Regions from separate parts of the Rugamonas sp. FW305-51 genome, predicted to be linked through region 2. Evidence: predicted binding sites of a transcription regulator. Region 2 holds the regulator's gene; each other region holds the start of a gene.
The links. The regulator LexA, encoded in region 2, represses DNA repair genes until DNA is damaged. The targets are predictions, from matches to a motif close to ACTGTATNNNNATACAGT.

Region 1: a site for LexA is predicted at 1,195-1,212, ahead of dinB (DNA polymerase IV). Genes of this name have one in related genera too.
Region 3: a site for LexA is predicted at 1,019-1,036, ahead of AC3WOS_RS21975 (PA0069 family radical SAM protein). Genes of this name have one in related genera too.

The regions. Positions count from the first base shown of each region.
Region 1 covers NZ_JBYSZG010000051.1:304-2,574, reverse strand. The annotation lists gene dinB (DNA polymerase IV) at 12-1,163, opposite strand; gene AC3WOS_RS24395 (substrate-binding periplasmic protein) at 1,381-2,208, shown strand.
Region 2 covers NZ_JBYSZG010000057.1:24,598-26,868, forward strand. The annotation lists gene AC3WOS_RS25505 (cystathionine gamma-synthase family protein) at 1-420, shown strand, start outside; gene lexA (transcriptional repressor LexA) at 580-1,218, opposite strand; gene rpsF (30S ribosomal protein S6) at 1,486-1,872, shown strand; gene priB (primosomal replication protein N) at 1,890-2,198, shown strand; gene rpsR (30S ribosomal protein S18) at 2,214-2,271, shown strand, end outside.
Region 3 covers NZ_JBYSZG010000039.1:26,044-28,314, forward strand. The annotation lists gene AC3WOS_RS21970 (hypothetical protein) at 275-667, opposite strand; gene AC3WOS_RS21975 (PA0069 family radical SAM protein) at 1,052-2,209, shown strand; gene AC3WOS_RS21980 (gamma-glutamylcyclotransferase) at 2,198-2,271, opposite strand, start outside.

The DNA of each region.
Region 1 (2,271 bases), on a different contig from region 2:
GGGAGGCCACGCTACACGAACAACTCGCCCTGCACGGGCCGCGCCGCCTGCGGCACGGCTGCGCGCTCTTCCAGCGTGCTGGCCCGCACCCCCAGCAGCCGCAAGCGCCGCTCCAGCGGCACCCGCTTCAAGCCGGCGCGGGCCGCGTGCAGGATGGCGGCCGCGTCGTCCACGGCCTGCGGCACGGTGACGTTGCGGCTGACGATCTGGAAGTCGTCGAAGCGCAGCTTGATGCTGATGGTGCGGCTGACATAACCCTTGCGCCGCAAGTCCTCGGCCAGCCGTTCGCACAGGGCCGTCAGGATGGCCGACAGGGCGGCCCGGTCCTGGCGCGCGTGCAGGTCGCGCTCGAAGGTGGTTTCGCGGCTGATGGACTTGGTTTCCGAACTGGTGGCCACTTCCCGCAAGTCCACCCCGTGCGCCGCCTCGGCCAGCCAGCCGGCGTAATGGTGGCCGAAGTGCTGCTGCAGCAGGGCCGGATCGGCCGCCGCCAGCTGGCCGATGGTGGCGATGCCGAGCGCGGCCAGCTTATCGGTAGCCTTGGGGCCCACGCCGTTGATCTTGCGCACCGGCAGCGGCCAGATGCGGTCGGGGATTTCATCAAACGCGAGCACGGTCAGACCGTCCGGCTTGTCCAGGTCGGAGCAGATTTTCGACAGCAGCTTGTTGGGCGTGACGCCGATCGAGCAGCTCAGACCCGTGGCGTCGCGCACGGCCTGCTTGATGCGGCTGGCCAGCGCCACCGTCTCGCCTTCCACGTCCGTCAGGTCGATATAGATTTCGTCGATGCCGCGGTCTTCGATGGCCGGCGCGATGGCCGCCACGGCCGCCTTGAACAGGCGCGAGAAGTGGCGGTAACGGTCGAAATTGACGGGCAACAGCACGGCGTCCGGCGCCAGCCGGGCCGCCTTCATCATGCCCATGGCCGAACCGACGCCCAGCGCCCGCGCCTCGTAGGTGGCGGTGGTGATCACGCCCCGGCCCACGTAGTCGCGCAGGCGGGCGTAACGCCGGCTGCCGTCGGGCAGGAGCTGGGGCTGGCTGTCGCGGCCGCCGCCGATGACGACCGGCTGGCCCCGCAAGTCCGGATAGTGCAGCAGTTCCACGGAGGCGTAGAACGCATCCATATCCAGGTGGGCAATCCGCCGCGCGCGCGCAGTCATGGTGGTGGCAAGCAGCCCCGACGGGCTTAATACTGTAGATACATACAGTATCGCCGCAAACGGACTCGGCCGCAAGTAGGCTTCAATTATCGCCGGATCGCATTTATGCAACAGGAGAGGCCGGCCGGCACCGCCCCGCGTGACTTTCCGGGTGGACAGGAAGATGGCCGCCAGGCAGCAGTGCTACACTGGGGTTCGACTTTCCCTCGCCGCTCCCATGTCTGTCCGTCCACTGCTATTTGCCATTGCGCTGGCCGCTCACCTGGCGCCGGCCGCGGCCTATGTGTGCCCGGCCCTCACCCGGGTCGGCCTGAGCGATCTCGGTTATGCCTCCTATCGCGAAGATGGCCACTACCGCGGCACGGCCGTCGACCTGGTCGAAGAACTGAGCCGGCGTACCGGCTGCCGTTTCGCGTTCGAATGGTATCCGCGCAGCCGGCTGTTCGCCCAGTTCAGCGCCAACCGCATCGACATGGTGATGAGTTCGCTGCCCGACGCCGCGCGCGACCGGGCCGGCCGCTGGCTACCCTACGGCTATGCCCGCTTCGAACTCGTGCTGAGCCGCAGGGCCGGTGACGGCTATGCCAGCCTGGCCGACTTTGTCGAGCGCGGCACGGGACGGCTCAACATCACGCGCGGCATGTACTTTCCGCCCGCCGTACTGGCGCAGCTGGAGCGGCTGCAGCAAGCCGGACGGCTCGAATACGTGAACGATTTCGACACGGCGTACCGCAAGATCCAGGCCGGCCGCGCCGATGGCACGCTGGCGCCGCCCGTGATCCACCTGTGGTATGCCCGGCGCCTGGGCCTGGGCGAGGATTTGGCGCGCTATGAAATGCCCGAATCGCCGCGCAACATTTCGGGCGCCTACGCGTCGCGCGCCAATCTGGCGCCCGAGTTGCAACAGGCGTTCGCCACGGCCTTCCGTGCCATGGTGGCCGACGGCACGGTACAGGCCATCTACACGCGCTACCTGGGCGCCGAAGTGACCGGACAGATCTTCTCCGGCGGCAATCGCGACCTCCTCGACATCTACGGCCGTTAGCGCTGCGCCGGCGCCGGCCTGCGCGCCACGGGGCGGGCCCGCAGGCCGTGGCGGCATGCCGCC
Region 2 (2,271 bases):
GGCGCGGAAACGCTGGCGCTGCGCATGGAGCGCACCAGCTCGAACGCGCTGGCGCTGGCGCGCCTGCTGGAAGCGGACGAGCGGGTGGCGGCCGTGTATTACCCCGGCCTGGCGTCGCACCCGCAGCATGGCATTTCGGGCGAGCTGTTCCGCACGTATGGCTCGCTGCTCAGTTTCGAGCTCAAGGACGGCATCGACTGCTTCGACTTCCTGAACCGGCTCAAGCTGGCCATCCCGGCCAGCAACCTGGGCGACACGCGCACGCTGATCATCCCGGTGGCGCACACCATCTTCTACGAAATGGGTCCAGTGCGCCGGGCATCGATGGGCATTGCCGAATCGCTGATCCGGGTATCGGTGGGCATCGAGGATGAGGCGGACTTGCTGGACGACTTCCGCACCGCCCTGGCCGGCTGCTAAACCCCAAAAAATGGGGACGTACCCCATTTTTCGGTTGGGAAAGACGGCAGCGTTTTAAAAAATGGGGACGTACCCCATTTTCAGGCCTACCTGAAAATGGGGTACGTCCCCATTTTTATTCGGCGCCGCGGGCCTGCTGGCTCGGGGCGGATGGGCGGCTTAGTGCCAGGTGCGCATCAGGCCCACGGCCAGGCCTTCGAGGGCGAATTCGTCCGCTTCCGGGTCGACCTTGATGATCTTGAAGTCGGGGTTCTCCGGCAGTAGTTCGATGGTCGAGCCGGTCTTGCGGTAGCGCTTGACCGTGACATCGTTGCCGATGCGGGCCACGACGATCTGGCCGTTCTTGGCACTGTCTACTTTTTTCACGGCCAGCAGGTCGCCGTCCATGATGCCGGCGTCGCGCATCGATTCGCCCCGCACTTTGAGCAGGAAGTCGGGCTTGGCCGAGAACAGGGCCGGGTCCACGCTGTAGCTGGTCTCCAGGTTTTCCTGCGCCAGGATGGGCGAGCCGGCCGCCACGCGCCCGATCAGCGGCAGCGACATCATCACGGACGCGGCCACCTTGGCCGCCGCCGCTTCCGCATGTTGGCCCAGCAGGCGGATGCCGCGCGAGGTGCCGGCCGCGATTTCGATGGCGCCCTTGCGCGCCAGCGCTTGCAGGTGTTCCTCGGCCGCGTTGGCGGACTTGAAGCCCAGCTCGTTGGCGATCTCGGCGCGGGTGGGCGGGAAGCCGGTGTTTTCGATGGCATCCTTGATCAGGTTGAGAATTTGTTCTTGCCGTGCAGTGAGCTTAATCATGGGGGCGCCAGGGGCTGTGTATATAGACAGTCTGTATTTTTGTACAGTGCGCCTGTGATTGCAAGAGGGATTTCTTGCTTTGGGCGAAATAATGTGAAAAAAACTTGCGCGGGGCGCACACCGGGCGCCATTTGGCGCCCGCCACGGGCAAAACGGCTATCGGTATTGAACTTTGGCAGGAAAGCTGCTATAGTCGCCGGCTTACCTCTTCCCACACCTGTCTTGACGCCAGGGTGGGCTATTTTCACAGTCCTTAAGGGAGTTTGCATGCGTCACTATGAAATAGTATTTATCGTCCATCCGGACCAGAGCGAGCAAGTGCCCGCCATGATCGAACGTTACAAAGCCAGCGTAACCACCCGCGGCGGTTCGGTACACCGTGTTGAAGATTGGGGCCGTCGTCAAATGGCTTACTCGATCCAGAAACTGGCCAAAGCACACTACATCTGCATGAACATCGAGTGCGACAACGAGACCCTGGTCGAGCTGGAAACCGCATTCAAATTCAATGATGCCGTGTTGCGTCATCTGACCGTCAAGATGAAGAAAGCGGAAACCGCTCCTTCGCCAATGATGAAGTCGGTACAACGTGAAGATGCAGCGAAATCCCATCGCGCTGAAGCTCCAGCAGCAGCCGCTGCTCCAGCCGCTTAATTGAGCAGGATTCCGAACTGAACCAGCTCCAGTTTACCGCCCTCATCGCCGAGCGGGACGCCATCCGGTACACCCCGGCCGGCATGCCGATTGTGAATGCCACCTTGCAGCACAGGTCGCAGCAGATGGAGGCGGGCATCGCCAGGTTGAGCGAGTTTGAAGTGTCCGCGGTTGCCGCGGGCGACATTTCAGGCCGCTTCAGCCAGGCGCCACTGGCAGGCGTATATCAGTTCACGGGATTTCTGAACAAGAAAAGCCGCAATAGCAAAAGCCTGGTATTTCACATCATTGATTTTCGTGCTGTCGCAGACAGCGCACCTATTTAGATACAGGAGCCTAAAATGGCATTCGGTAAAAAGTTCGACAAAAACAAGCTCAAGCTGAAAGAAAAGCGCAAGC
Region 3 (2,271 bases), on a different contig from region 2:
GGCTTCCGATTTGCATTTTACCTGTGGTGATTTGAATTGTCAGGCTAATTGCCGGATAAATCTTTATTCCGTTCCGGCATGCTGAATATGCGCTGTGGTATTGTTTTTGCGAGGCGGAAATAATATTTCCATTGATATTTTATCTGCAACCATTTTATATATTGGACGCGCAATGGCAAAGCCGGCCAGCAATGCGCGGCGCGATCCGCCTGCGCGATTGGGCCAGCTCCGCTAACATCGGTCAGATGTTATTCCCGCGACCGGGATGGTCAAACTAGGGGTTTAAATGCAGGATGCCTCCTTTCTTTTGGGGATACAGCAGGTTGAGGTCCAGGTTACGCAGGCGCACCACCGGATACAGTTCTTCGCCGCCCAGTTCGGTGTCCAGCGTGTCGCCGTTGATGCGCAGCTTCATCACGCGCCGCACCTTGGGCTCGTTGGGGTTGAAGGTGCTCACGGCCACGATGCCGGTGAGCTGGTCGTCGGCGCCGCCGAAGATTTCGCCCTGGTCCGACTCCATCAGGATGAAGCCGTCGCGGAAGGTGAAGTTGGCCGTCTTCCATTCATATTGGCTGAACACGGCGTCGTAGGTGACCGTGATATCCCAGTTGTTGCCCGCGCCGGAAGCCTTGCTTGCCGTGGTTTGAATATTGGTGATGTCTGCCATGGTGTTTCTCCCTTTTATTATTGAATGCGAATAATGAGTTGCAGTATGGATGTTAAAGCGTGTGGCGTCCTCCCTTTTATTGGTTGGTCAAATAAATTAAGTTTCGGAAATTGACGTTGTTTATTAATTCACGTGGTATCGCTTTGTTCTGTGGAAATTATTTCAATTAATTTATTAATATCTTTTAATTTCTTTTCGCCAGTCTAGTGCATAATCGTCATTATTCAAGACGCGATTGCGTTAATCGGATTAACTAGCGCTTGGCTATTCAGGGCAGTGATCGATGCGAGGTGACATGGATAGATTTTTTTTACGGTTGCGCTTGATATGGCTGCCACAACTGCCTAAAATACTGTGTATCCATACAGTATTTTCAGGTGCGCAATGTCCAACGAGGAAGAACAGTTCGAGCAGGTGATGTTGCCGCCTAGGCCCCTGCAGGCCACCAAGGGACGTGGCGCCGTCAGCAATCTGCAGGGGCGCTTCGAGCGCAATGCACGTGAGGCGTTCGACGATGGCTGGGAACACGAAGAGGAGGCGCCGCGCGGCTGGCAGACCCAGGTGACGCATGAGCAGGCCCGCAGCATCCTCAGCCGCAACGCCTCGCCCGACCTGCCGTTCAACGTGTCGCTCAACCCTTACCGGGGCTGCGAGCATGGCTGCATCTACTGCTACGCCCGGCCTACGCACAGTTACCAGGGGCTGTCGCCGGGACTCGATTTCGAGAGCAAGATTTTTGCCAAGGTCAACGCGCCGGAACTGCTGCGGCGCGAACTGGCCAAGCCATCCTATGTGCCGGAATCGATCGCGCTGGGCGTCAACACGGACGCCTACCAGCCCTGCGAGCGCGAACTGCGCCTCACGCGCCGCGTGCTGGAGGTGTTGCAGGAGTGCGAACACCCCGTCGGCCTGATCACCAAGTCGGCCCTGATCGAGCGCGACATCGACATCCTGGCGGCGATGGCGGCCCGCCAGCAGGCGGCCGTGGCCATCACCGTCACCACGCTGGACCCGGCCATCGCGCGCACGCTGGAGCCGCGTGCGGCCGCGCCCGCGCGCCGGCTGCGCACCATCCGCACGCTGGCCGCGGCGGGCATACCGGTGGGTGTCAGCATCTCGCCCATCATCCCCTTCATCACAGAACCGGAAATCGAGCGCTTGCTGGAAGCCGTGCACGAGGCGGGCGCCACTTCGGCCCACTACGTCGTGCTGCGCCTGCCGTGGGAAGTCAATCCCCTGTTCCAGCAGTGGTTGCAGGCCCACTTTCCGGAGCGGGCCCAGCGCGTGATGAACCGGGTGCGGGAAATGCGCGGCGGCAAGGACTACGACAGCGATTTCGCCACGCGCATGAAGGGCGAGGGCGTGTGGGCCGAACTGATACGGCAGCGTTTCAAGATCGCCGCCGCGCGGCTGGGGCTGGCCGGGCGGGGCAGCCGCTTCCAGCAGCTCGATGCCAGCCAGTTCCGCCGCCCGCTCGTCATTCCCCCGCTCGGTGCGCGGGCCAGGGGCGATGGGGAGGGGCAGCTGGATTTATTCGGCTGAGTTCAGTTCGGCCAGGTGGCGCTCGATGGCGAACACGTGCTGGTCGTGCTGGCCCAGTTCGC